3 regions of the Xanthomonas sp. NCPPB 1638 genome follow, and region 3 is predicted to be linked to each of the others. Evidence: predicted binding sites of a transcription regulator. Region 3 holds the regulator's gene; each other region holds the start of a gene.
What was found. Region 3 encodes HrcA, which represses chaperone genes, less so after heat shock. Its sites were predicted from a motif close to TTNGCACTCNNNNNNNNNGAGTGCNAA; they were not measured.

Region 1 (4,175 bases), 2.3 Mb from region 3:
CGGCTGCGATCGTCGGTGAGTTCCAGGTCCGGCTCGGACTGGCCGGTGGCCGCATCAACGCCGCCTTCGTAGCGGATCGCCATGTACATCACCGCGCGCGCCATATCGCCCTTGCGCCGGCCCCACACCTCGAAAGTGCCGCTGTTGCCGTCGGGTGTGCGCACCCAGTTGGAATTGCCCGGGTAGCGCCCGCTGCCGCCGCCACTGCCGTCGTTGACCTCGGTCACCCGCTCGCCGCAGCTGCTGGTGCAGGTGGCATAGGGCTTGTTGCCACGGTCGGCGTTGAAGGTGGTGTCGGTGAGATACAGCATATGGGTGTCGGTGTAGGGCGCATACGGCAGGCCGCGGTCGCCGGTGGCGCTGCCGAAGCCCAACGAGTTTGGCCAGGTGTGCTCGCGGTTGTAGGTGAGCCCGCTGCCGGTGCCGGCCCGGTCGCTACCCTTGGCGTAGCTGCGGTTGCGGTAGGCGTCCAGGATGCGGCCGCTGTTGTTGGGGTCTTCGTCGGCCATCTCCAGGATGGTCCAGATGTTGGTGCTGGTGCCGCTGTACGGATAGACCGTATGGCCCTTGATGGTGGCGTGCAGCGAGCAGCGCAGCTGGCTGGCGTTGGCGGTATTGACCCGCGAGTAATAGCCGGTTGCGCCGCCGCTGGCGGTGGCCACGGTGAAGGCGATGGACTGATTGGCCGCCGGGCTCAGCCCGCCGGCAGCGCGGATGGCGCTGGCGGTGATCGCCAGGGTGCAGCGCTCGCCACCGACCAGGGCGGTATCGGTGGACAGGCTGAAGCGGGTGCCGCTGGCTGGATAGCTCAGCGCCACTGTGCCGGAGCTGGCGCAGCTCAGCGCAAAGGCGCCGCTGCTCAGGCTGACCGCCTCGCTGAAGCCCACCGCCAGATCGCCGGCGGCCGGGAAGCCGGTCGCGCCCTGGGTCGGGGTGGTGCTGGTGATGCTGGGCGCACCGGTGGTGCCGCCACCGCCACTGCCGTTGAAGGTCTGGCCGCGGTTGCAGGCGCCGAAGGTCTGCGCCGCCGAGCCGGCCCAGCTGAAGTTGGCCGCGCTGCTGCCGGTGCCGGTTAGCTGCAGCGAGCTGCCGACCGCTGTGCTGTTGCTCTCGCTGACCGGCAGGTTCTGGCTGGTGACCCCGGCCGCCGCGCCGCCGCTGCCGGTGATGGCGCCTTCGTAGCTGAGGAACTGCACCAGCTGGCCGCTGGGGTCGACCAGCGCCACGCCGTCGTTGGGACCGTTCTGCACGCCGTTGCTGGCGTAACCCACCGTGGCAATGCGCACCTGGCTGCCGCAACTGACCAGGCTGCCGGCCGGCACTGCGGTGGTGGCGTAGACCGTGGCCGCACCGGGAGCACTGCCGTTGTAGAGCTGGATGCGGTAGCCGCTCAGCGACTCGCCAGCGGTGGCCACCACTTCCACGCCTTCGTCGGTGTCGCCGGAGGCGCCCGCGTCGTCGTAATGCAGTTCGTTGATGAACACCGCAGCGTGGGCGGTGGGGACGGCCAGGGCAACGGCGCAGGCCAGCGGAAGACTACGGAACGGCAACCTCATCGACAGCTCCTTGTGGTCGGGGAATGCGGTCCCGACTGTAGGGCCTGCAGATGACAGCCGATGGAACCTGGTTCCATTTTCAGGGCTATGGCCGCCTGGAAGGGCAGGGTATCAATGCGCATCGCGGTGCCGGCGCCACCGCCAGCGTCGCCCGGATCATCGGCGCTCGTCCTGGACCGCCGCCCCGCCCGGCGACGGTGCCGTCCGCACCATCGCCCCCCTGCGATGGGTCCGGCCACCACAGGGCCACAGCCACGCGATTGGCGGGTGAAAATTTTTTTGCGCCCCACCCTTGAAAGGCACGCGCCCAGCACAATCTCTGACCCGCACCCGCTCTGTCGGGTTTTTCCGCGCGCTGTGCTGGCAGTCGTCATGTGCGAGTGCTAACATTGCCGACAATTTTCAGGCCAATCAATCACTTAAGAGGGTCTTTCTCTATGAGCATCAAGCCGCTTCACGACCGCGTTGTAGTCAAGCCGATCGAAGCCGACGAAGTTTCCGCCGGCGGCATCGTGATCCCGGACTCGGCCAAGGAAAAGTCCACCAAGGGTGAAGTCGTCGCCGTCGGCGCCGGCAAGCCCCTGGACAACGGCAGCCTGCGCGCCCCGGTGGTCAAGGTGGGCGACAAGGTCATCTACGGCCAGTATGCCGGCAGCAGCTACAAGTCCGAAGGCGTCGAGTACAAGGTGCTGCGCGAAGACGACATCCTGGCCGTCATCGATTAATCAGGCGCTATGCGCTGGGAATCGGGAGTGGGGAATCGGGAATCGGTAGAGCGGCCAACGCCCTCGCCATCCCACCCAGTCCCGATCTCCGCCCTTGATCGACCGATTTCCCATTCCCCATTCCCAATTTCCGGAGTTACATACAAATGGCTGCTAAAGACATTCGTTTCGGTGAAGACGCACGTACCCGCATGGTTCGTGGCGTCAACGTGCTTGCCAATGCCGTGAAGGCCACCCTGGGCCCGAAGGGCCGCAACGTCGTGCTCGAGAAGAGCTTCGGCGCGCCGACCATCACCAAGGACGGCGTCTCCGTCGCCAAGGAAATCGAACTGGCCGACAAGTTCGAGAACATGGGTGCGCAGATGGTCAAGGAAGTCGCTTCCAAGACTAACGACAACGCCGGCGACGGCACCACCACCGCCACCGTGCTGGCCCAGGCCCTGATCCGCGAAGGCGCCAAGGCCGTGGCCGCCGGCATGAACCCGATGGACCTCAAGCGCGGTATCGACCAGGCCGTCAAGGCCGCCGTCGTCGAGCTGAAGAACATCTCCAAGCCCACCACCGACGACAAGGCGATTGCCCAGGTCGGCACCATCTCGGCCAACTCGGACGAGTCGATCGGCAACATCATTGCCGAAGCGATGCAGAAGGTCGGCAAGGAAGGCGTCATCACCGTTGAAGAAGGTTCGGGCCTGGAAAACGAGCTGGACGTGGTCGAGGGCATGCAGTTCGATCGCGGCTACCTCTCCCCGTACTTCATCAACAACCAGCAGAGCCAGTCGGCCGACCTGGACGACCCGTTCATCCTGCTGCACGACAAGAAGATCTCCAACGTGCGTGACCTGCTGCCCGTGCTGGAAGGCGTGGCCAAGGCCGGCAAGCCGCTGCTGATCGTGGCTGAAGAAGTCGAAGGCGAAGCGCTGGCGACCCTGGTGGTCAACACCATCCGTGGCATCGTCAAGGTCGTGGCCGTCAAGGCACCGGGCTTCGGCGACCGTCGCAAGGCGATGCTGGAAGACATGGCCGTGCTGACCGGCGGCACCGTGATCTCCGAGGAAGTGGGCCTGGCGCTGGAAAAGGCCACCATCAAGGACCTGGGCCGCGCCAAGAAGGTGCAGGTCTCCAAGGAAAACACCACCATCATCGACGGTGCTGGCGATTCGGCCACGATCGAGTCGCGCGTCGGCCAGATCAAGACCCAGATCGAAGACACCTCGTCCGATTACGACCGTGAAAAGCTGCAGGAGCGCGTGGCCAAGTTGGCCGGCGGCGTTGCAGTCATCAAGGTCGGCGCCTCGACCGAAATCGAAATGAAGGAAAAGAAGGCACGCGTCGAAGACGCCCTGCACGCCACCCGTGCAGCCGTCGAAGAAGGCGTGGTCCCGGGCGGCGGCGTGGCCCTGGTGCGTGCGCTGGTGGCCGTCGGCAACCTGACCGGTGCCAACGAAGACCAGACCCACGGCATCCAGATCGCCCTGCGCGCCATGGAAGCCCCGCTGCGCGAAATCGTGGCCAATGCCGGCGAAGAGCCGTCCGTGATCCTGAACAAGGTCAAGGAAGGCACCGGCAACTACGGCTACAACGCCGCCAACGGCGAGTTCGGCGACATGGTCGAATTCGGCATCCTGGACCCGACCAAGGTCACCCGTTCGGCGCTGCAGAACGCGGCCTCGATCGCCGGCCTGATGATAACCACCGAAGCGATGGTGGCCGATGCACCGAAGAAGGACGAGCCGGCGATGCCGGCCGGTGGCGGCATGGGCGGCATGGGCGGCATGGATTTCTGATCCACGCCACTTTGGCTGTTGCATCAAAAATGACCCCGCCGAAAGGCGGGGTTTTTTTGTATGTGCGCTTCACCACGACGCGGATGCCCACTCTCGCCCCTTGCACC
Region 2 (4,175 bases), 1.9 Mb from region 3:
GACGTGCTCAAGCGCGACCTGCCCAATGTGCAGGTGATCGGCTGCGCCAGCATCGCCGACGCGCGCGATGCGCTGGAAGCCGGCGCCATGGATCTGGTCACCACCTCGCTGTCCCTGCCCGATGGCGATGGCCTGGCGCTGGCGCGCAGCGTGCGCGAAGCGGCCGGCCAGGCCTATGTGCCGGTGATCGTGGTGTCTGGCGATGCGCAACAGCATCTGGTCGAACGCCGCTTCACCGAATACGTCACCGACTATTTCGACAAGGCGTTGGGCCACGAAGCGCTGGCCACCTTCATCCGCGGCTACGTGCAGCCCGAGCCGGTGGTGGGTGCCACCGTGTTGTACATCGAGGACAGCCGCGTGGTGGCCGAGGCGACCAAGCGCATGCTCGAACGGCAGAGCCTGAAAGTGGTGCACGTGCTCACCGCCGAAGATGCGTTCGCGCTGCTCACCGCCGAATCGCTGGGCCGCACCGAGCGCCGCATCGACGTGGTGCTGACCGACGTCACCCTCAAGGGCGAGCTCAACGGGCGCGATGTGGTCGAGCGCATCCGGATCGACTTCGCCTACGGCAAGCGCCGCCTGCCGGTGCTGGTGATGACCGGCGACACCAACCCGCGCAACCAATCCGAGCTGCTGCGTGCCGGTGCCAACGATCTGGTGCAAAAGCCCATCGAAGAACGCCTGCTGGTGACCAAGGTGCTGTTCCAGCTGCGGCTGGCCCGTCTTGAGGATCAGGCTGTCACGCTGTGAGCGAAGTGGAAGGGCGCATCCAGCTGGAACCGTCGTGGAAGGCAAAGGTGGGCGATTGGTTGCTGCGCCCGGAAATGCAGGAGCTCTCCGCTTTCCTGCGTCAGCGCAAGGCGGCCGGCGCGCGGGTATTTCCGCCCGGCCCGCAGATCTTCGCCGCCTTCGATGCCACCCCGTTCGATCAGGTCAAGGTGGTGATCCTCGGGCAGGACCCGTATCACGGCGAAGGCCAGGCGCATGGGCTGTGCTTTTCGGTGCTGCCGGGTGTGCCGGTGCCGCCGTCGCTGCTCAATATCTACAAGGAAATCCAGGACGATCTGGGCATCCCGCGTCCCGATCATGGCTATCTGATGCCGTGGGCGCGGCAGGGCGTGTTGCTGCTCAACGCGGTGCTGACGGTGGAGCAGGGCCGTGCCGGCGCGCACCAGAACAAGGGCTGGGAAGGCTTCACCGACCATGTGGTGGAGACCCTCAACCGCGAGCGCGAGGGCCTGGTGTTCCTGCTGTGGGGCAGCTATGCACAGTCCAAGGGCAAGGTCATCGACCAGGCCCGGCACCGGGTGTTCAAGGCGCCGCATCCTTCGCCGCTGTCGGCGCATCGCGGTTTCCTGGGGTGCACGCATTTCTCCAGGACCAACGAGCATCTGCAGCGCCGTGGTCTGGGCCTGATCGACTGGTCGCTGCCGCCCCGCAACGCGCTGGACACAACCTCGGCCGCCGGCTGAACGGCGCCAGCGCCGGGCGCATTGGCGGCCGTTTTGTCACGGTCTGCGCAGGGCGGCGGTGGTAGCGTAGGCCTTGAAATCGGGGAGTTCTACGGTGGAACGCCGTGGGGATCTCAAGCCCGAATGTCCTATGAATGGAACGCTGGGAACTCTTTCTATACCCGGCAGTCCAATAGTTCGACTGCTAAGATGGTGCCTATGAACCAGACGACTTCCACTGCCCTCGTGGCAAACAATCTCCCGATTCCCAGTGCGCTCGGTTCGCTGGACGCCTACATCGGTGCCGTGCACCAGATCCCGGTGCTGTCGGTCGATGAGGAGCAGACTCTGGCCCGCCGCTTTCGCGACGAGCTGGATCTGGACGCCGCGCGCGAACTGGTCCATTCCCACCTGCGCTTCGTGGTGCATGTGGCCCGCGGCTACAACGGCTACGGCCTGCCGCTGGGCGACCTGATCCAGGAAGGCAATATCGGCCTGATGAAGGCGGTCAAGCGCTTCGATCCGGACATGGGCGTGCGCCTGGTCAGCTTCGCGGTGCATTGGATCCGTGCGGAAATGCACGAGTTCATCCTGAAGAACTGGCGCATCGTCAAGGTCGCCACGACCAAGGCGCAGCGCAAGCTGTTCTTCAACCTGCGCAAGTCCAAGACCCGCCTGGGCTGGCTCAATGCCTCCGAAGTGACCGCGGTCGCCAAGGACCTGAACGTCTCCGAGCGTGAAGTGATGGAGATGGAGTCGCGCCTGTCCGGCCGGGATATCGGGTTCGATGCCTCCTCGGACGAGGACGACGACCATGGTCCGCCGTCGCCGGTGAGCTACCTGGTGGCCAACGAGGAAGATCCCTCGCAGGCCTACGAGCGGCACGACAGCGAAGACAACCAGCTGCAGTTGCTTCGCGAAGGCATGGCCGGCCTGGACACGCGTTCGCGCGATATCGTCAAGCGTCGCTGGCTGGATGCGGAGTCCAAGGTGACGCTGCAGGAACTGGCCGATGAGTACGGTGTGTCGGCCGAGCGCATCCGCCAGATCGAGGCGAATGCGCTGAAGAAGATGAAGGCGCTGTTCGTCGCCTGATCCAGTCGATAGGCGGTAACCCCTGCACAAACGGCCCGGGCGATCCGGGCCGTTTTGCGTTGCGGCGCATTGCGCGCGAGGGCGGCGCCTGGCCCCGAAGCGCTGGCCGGCACCTCACTCCGGCAAGCGCGCCACCGGCAGATGCCAGCCATAGCGGATGGCCATGAAACGCAGGCCGAAACAGACCCCGGCGCCGATGGCCAGCGACCAGGCCTGCGGTACGTCCAGCACATGCCCGATCGCCACCAGGCCGCCACCGGCGAGCGCCGCCACGGCATACAGTTCGGCCTGTAACACTACCGGTGTGCGTGCCACCAGCAGGTCGCGCGCGATGCCACCGCCGATGCCGCTGAGCATGCCCAGCAAGGTCGCGCTGAGCGGGCTGAGGTGATAGTCCAGCGCCTTGCTGGTGCCGTACACCGCGAACAGCGCCAGCCCCGCCGCATCGAAGAGTTGCACCGGGTTGCGCAGCCGCTCCACTGCCGCATGCCAGTAGAAACCGGCCACGCCGGCCAGGCAGGCAGTGAGCAGGTAGTGCGGCTGCACCAACGCGGCCGGTGGGGTAGCGCCGATCAGCACATCGCGCACGATGCCGCCGGAAACCGCCGCCGCGCACGAGAGCACCAGCACGCCGAACAGGTCCAGGCGATTGCGCACCGCCACCGTCGCACCACTCAAGGCGAACACGAAGGTGCCGAGCAGATCCAGCAGAAACAAGGCAGTCGCCACGGTCAGGCCATCGAATCGGGCCGCACAGCATCGCGTACCGCACGCGCCGCTGTCATCCGTCCTTGCTGCTGGGTGGCGGGTCGTCGCTGGCGCCGCCGAAGATGATGCGCGCGGCGCGCTGGTAGCTCCAGTACGCCATCGCCCAGTTCACCAGCACCACGAAACGGTTGCGGAAGCCGATGAGGAAATAGACATGCGCGGCCAGCCAGAACCACCACGCCACGATGCCGGACAACTTGAGCTTGCCCACGTGCACGATGGCCGCCATGCGGCCGATGGTGGCCAGGTTGCCGTAGTCCTGGTACCGGAAAGCCGGCGCGGGCTGGCCGCGCTGACGCGCACGGATCGCCTTGGCGATGTGCTTGCCCATCTGCTTGGCCGCTGGCGCCACGCCCGGGACCGGCCGGCCGTTCTGCTGCACCGAGGCCAGATCGCCGCCGACGAAGATCTGCGGGTGGCCGGGCACGCTCAGGTCCGGGTCCACCAGCACCCGGCCGGCGCGGTCCAGCGGCACGCCCAGCGTGCGCGCCAGCGGCGAGGCCGCCACGCCGGCGGCCCACACCACCGTGCGCGCGGGCACGAAGGTCTGGCCGAGCTGGTAGCCCAGCGCATCGATCTGCGTCACCGGGGTGCCGGTGTGTACTTCCACGCCCAGCCGCTCCAGCTGCTTGCGTGCCTTGTCGGTCAAATCTTCCGGGAACGACGGCAATACGCGCGGGCCGGCTTCGACCAGGCGGACGCGTGCCTGGCGCGGGTCGATGTGGCGGAATTCGTTCTTGAGCGTGTGGCGGGCGATCTCGGCCAGCGTGCCGGCCAGTTCCACGCCGGTGGGGCCGCCGCCGACCACCGCAAAGCTCAGCCAGGCGGCGCGTGCGGCAGGGTCGGTCTCGGCTTCGG
Region 3 (4,175 bases):
GCTTCGGCAGCGGTCTTGCGACTGTCGCTGAGCACCCCGGCCGCGTTGCGCCAGACACCGGTGGCCGTCTCGATGTGCTTGTCCAGCTGCTGCAGGCGCTCGTCGGCGCCACGCAGGCTCTCGACCTCGGCGCTCAGATGGTCGCGGTGCGCGGCCAGCTCGTCCGGCGCAACGCGGTGCTTGCGGGCCAAGTCGTGCAGGCGGCCCAGGCGGCGTTCCATCGCCTCGAACTGGGTGGGGTCGGCCTCCAGGTCGTCGCGCACGCGGTCGAGCAGGGCCAGCGCTTCTTCGATCTGGATGACGGCGCTGTCCAGCAGCGCGTCCACCTCGCCCAGGCGCGGTTCGTGCTCGGCCACGCGGGACAGGTCGTGGCGGCTGTCCTGCAATAGACCCAGGGCCGAGGGGCCATCGTCGCCGTTGAGCTGCCGGGCCACGCTGTCGCAGGCGCTAATCAAGGCGGTGGCATGGGCCTGGCGGCGGTGGTTGACGTCCAGCGCGGCAATCGCGGCTGGGTCCAGGTCTTCGCGTTCCAGCTCGGCCAGCTGGTGTTCCAGAAAGCCGATACGATCGGAGACATCGCCCTGTGCCGACAGCGCATCACGCTCGTCCAGCAGCGCCTGCCAGCGCTGGCTGGCCTGGCGCACCTGCTCGCGCTGGGCGCTGTTGCGTGCATAGGCGTCGAGCAGGGCGAGCTGGCTATGGCGGGCCATCAGCGCCTGGTGTTCGTGCTGGCCGTGGATTTCCACCAGCCGCGCCGCGAGCTCGGCCAGTTGCGAGGAGGTGACCGGGCGGCCGTTGATCCAGGCGCGCGAGCCGCCATCGGCGCGGATGATCCGGCGCAGCTGGCATTGGGCGTCGTCGTCGAGCTCGTTGTCGGCCAGCCAGGCCAGGCCGGGATGCTCGGCCGGCAGCTGGAATTCGGCCGACAGTTCGGCGCGGTCGGCGCCATGGCGCACCACGCCGCTGTCGGCGCGCAGGCCGGACAGGAAGCCCAGCGCGTCCACCATCAGCGACTTGCCGGCGCCGGTTTCGCCCGACACCACGGTCATGCCCGGCCCGAATTCCAGTTCGGTGGCGCGGACGACGGCGAAATCCTTGATCGAGAGGTGTGTGAGCATGAGGGTCGAGAGTGAATGCGTTGGGGAAGCTTAGGGCCTGACGGTGCGGGCAGGGAGTCGGATGCTTGCCATCCCCGGGGCCAGACATTATCTATGCCCAGTCTCACCGGATGATCCCATGCGCGCGTCCCAGCCCCCAATGCTCGCCCCCCGCGCCCGCCAGTTGCTGCGCACGCTGATTGCGCGCTACATCCGCGACGGCGAGCCGGTGGGGTCCAAGACCCTGGCCCAGCACGCCGGGCTGGACGTGAGCCCGGCCACCATCCGCAACATCCTGGCCGATCTGGAAGACGTGGGGCTGCTCAGCTCCCCGCATACCTCGGCCGGGCGGGTGCCCACCGCGCATGGCTACCGGGTGTTCGTCGATAGCCTGGTGCAGATGCAGCCGCCGGGCGAAGAAGAAGTGCGCCGGCTGCGCGCGGAGCTGGCCAGCGGCAACGGAACCCAGTCGCTGCTGGGCAGCGCTTCGCAGATGCTGTCGGCGATGAGCCATTTCGTCGGGGTGGTCAGCGCCCCGAAGCGCGAGCAGTTCGCGTTCCGGCATATCGATTTCGTGTCCCTGGATGCGCGGCGGGTGCTGGCGATCCTGGTGTTTGCCGACAACGAGGTGCAGAACCGGGTGATCGAGCCGCGCCGCGCCTACGAGCCGGCCGAGCTGGAGCGGGTGGCCAATTACCTCAATGCGCAGTTCGCCGGGCGCGCGCTGTCCGATATCCGCGCCAGCCTGCTGCGCGAGCTGCGCATGGCCAAGAACCAGATGGAGCAGCTGCTGGAGCACAGTGTGGACCTGGCCAGCGAGGCGCTGGTGCCGGCCGAGGCCGACGACATGGTGATGGCCGGGCAGACCCGGTTGATGGGGGTACAGGACCTGTCGGACCTGGACAGGCTGCGCGAGCTGTTCGAGGCCTTCGCCAGCAAGCGCGAGATCCTGCAGCTGCTCGAACGCACCATCCAGGCGCCGGGCGTGCGCATCTTCATCGGCGAGGAGACCGGCATGCTGTCGCTGGACGACGTCTCGTTGGTCACCGCGCCGTATACCGCCGGCGGGCAGGTACTGGGCGTGCTGGGGGTCATCGGCCCCAAGCGCATGGCCTACGACCGGGTGATTCCGCTGGTGCAGACCGCCGCCCAGGTGCTGGGCGCGGCGATGGAGCCGGCCGGGGCGCGATAGTCGCGCTCCATCGCGGCAATGGGTTTCGCTTGAAACGCGCCCCGGCGCCCATATACGGGGTGACGTTGGGGCGGGCGTTCCGCTTGCCCGGGAACTGCACATGAACCAAGACCACCCCGAATTCGATTCAGAAGACCCGTCCCAGAACCTGCCCGAGACCGATCCGCTCAAGTCCGAGATCGAGTCGCTGCGCAGCGAGATCGCCCTGGTCAAGGCCGATGCCCTGCGCGAACGCGCCGACCTGGAGAACCAGCGCAAGCGCATCGCGCGCGACGTGGAGAATGCCCGCAAGTTCGCCAACGAGAAGCTGCTGGGCGAGTTGCTGCCGGTGTTCGACAGCCTGGATGCCGGGCTGACTGCGGCTGGTACCCAACCCAGCCCGCTGCGCGATGGCCTGGACATGACCTACAAGCAATTGCTCAAGGTTGCCGCCGACAACGGCCTGACCCTGCTCGACCCGGTTGGCCAGCCGTTCAATCCGGACCAGCACCAGGCCATCAGCCAGGGCGAAGCCGAAGGCATTGCGCCCGGCCACGTCGTGCAGGTGTTCCAGAAAGGCTACCTGCTCAACGAACGTCTGCTGCGCCCGGCCCTGGTGGTCGTGGCCAAGCACGATTGACCGATCGCGCCGGCTGAACTGCCAGGCGCACGGATGACACACAGATGCGCACGGGTGGCTTGAACACCTGCGCGCCACCCCCACATCTCAGCCAGACCCGGCGTCGCCGGACACAGCTAAAGACTCATCAGGAGCGTATCCATGGGCAAGATCATTGGTATTGACCTCGGCACCACGAACTCGTGCGTGGCGATCATGGACGGCGGCAAGGCCCGCGTCATCGAAAATTCCGAGGGCGACCGCACCACGCCCTCCATCGTCGCCTACACCAAGGACGGTGAAGTGCTGGTTGGTGCCTCGGCCAAGCGCCAGGCGGTGACCAACCCGAAGAACACCTTCTACGCGGTGAAGCGCCTGATCGGCCGCAAGTTCACCGACGCCGAAGTACAGAAGGATATCTCGCATGTGCCGTACGGCATCCTGGCGCACGACAACGGCGACGCCTGGGTGCAAACCAGCGATGCCAAGCGCATGGCGCCGCAGGAAATTTCCGCGCGCGTGCTGGAAAAGATGAAGAAGACTGCCGAGGATTTCCTCGGCGAGAAGGTCACCGAGGCCGTCATCACGGTGCCGGCGTACTTCAACGACAGCCAGCGCCAGGCCACCAAGGATGCCGGCCGCATCGCCGGTCTGGACGTCAAACGCATCATCAACGAGCCGACCGCCGCAGCCCTGGCCTATGGCCTGGACAAGAACGGCGGTGACCGCAAGATCGCCGTGTACGACCTGGGCGGCGGCACCTTCGACGTGTCGATCATCGAGATCGCCGAGGTCGATGGCGAGAAGCAGTTCGAAGTGCTGGCCACCAACGGCGACACCTTCCTGGGCGGCGAAGACTTCGACAACCGCGTCATCGAGTACCTGGTTGACGAATTCAACAAGGACCAGGGCATCGACCTGCGCAAGGATCCGTTGGCGCTGCAGCGCCTGAAGGACGCCGCAGAGCGCGCCAAGATCGAGCTGTCGACCAGCCAGCAGACCGAAGTGAACCTGCCGTACGTCACTGCCGATGCCTCAGGTCCGAAGCACCTCAACATCAAGTTGACCCGTGCCAAGCTCGAAGCGCTGGTGGAAGATCTGGTCAAGAAGTCGATCGATCCGTGCCGCACCGCGCTGAACGACGCTGGCCTGCGCGCCAGCGACATCAACGAGGTGATCCTGGTCGGCGGTCAGACCCGTATGCCGAAGGTGCAGCAGGCGGTTGCCGATTTCTTCGGCAAGGAACCGCGCAAGGACGTCAACCCGGACGAAGCCGTGGCCGTGGGCG

Region 1: the regulator HrcA is predicted to act here: its motif matches at 1,917-1,943, upstream of ACCQ13_RS16975 (co-chaperone GroES).
Region 2: the regulator HrcA is predicted to act here: its motif matches at 1,637-1,663, upstream of rpoH (RNA polymerase sigma factor RpoH).

Annotation. Positions count from the first base shown of each region.
Region 1 is NZ_CM192984.1:3,937,382-3,941,556, reverse strand. Features, by position in the region: gene ACCQ13_RS16980 (endonuclease) at 1-1,556, opposite strand, end outside; gene ACCQ13_RS16975 (co-chaperone GroES) at 1,994-2,281, shown strand; gene groL (chaperonin GroEL) at 2,428-4,068, shown strand.
Region 2 is NZ_CM192984.1:4,239,439-4,243,613, reverse strand. Features, by position in the region: gene ACCQ13_RS18440 (response regulator) at 1-753, shown strand, start outside; gene ung (uracil-DNA glycosylase) at 750-1,475, shown strand; gene rpoH (RNA polymerase sigma factor RpoH) at 1,674-2,549, shown strand; gene ACCQ13_RS18425 (trimeric intracellular cation channel family protein) at 2,664-3,278, opposite strand; gene ACCQ13_RS18420 (NAD(P)/FAD-dependent oxidoreductase) at 3,331-4,175, opposite strand, start outside.
Region 3 is NZ_CM192984.1:1,475,403-1,479,577, forward strand. Features, by position in the region: gene recN (DNA repair protein RecN) at 1-1,118, opposite strand, end outside; gene hrcA (heat-inducible transcriptional repressor HrcA) at 1,258-2,289, shown strand; gene grpE (nucleotide exchange factor GrpE) at 2,390-2,908, shown strand; gene dnaK (molecular chaperone DnaK) at 3,050-4,175, shown strand, end outside.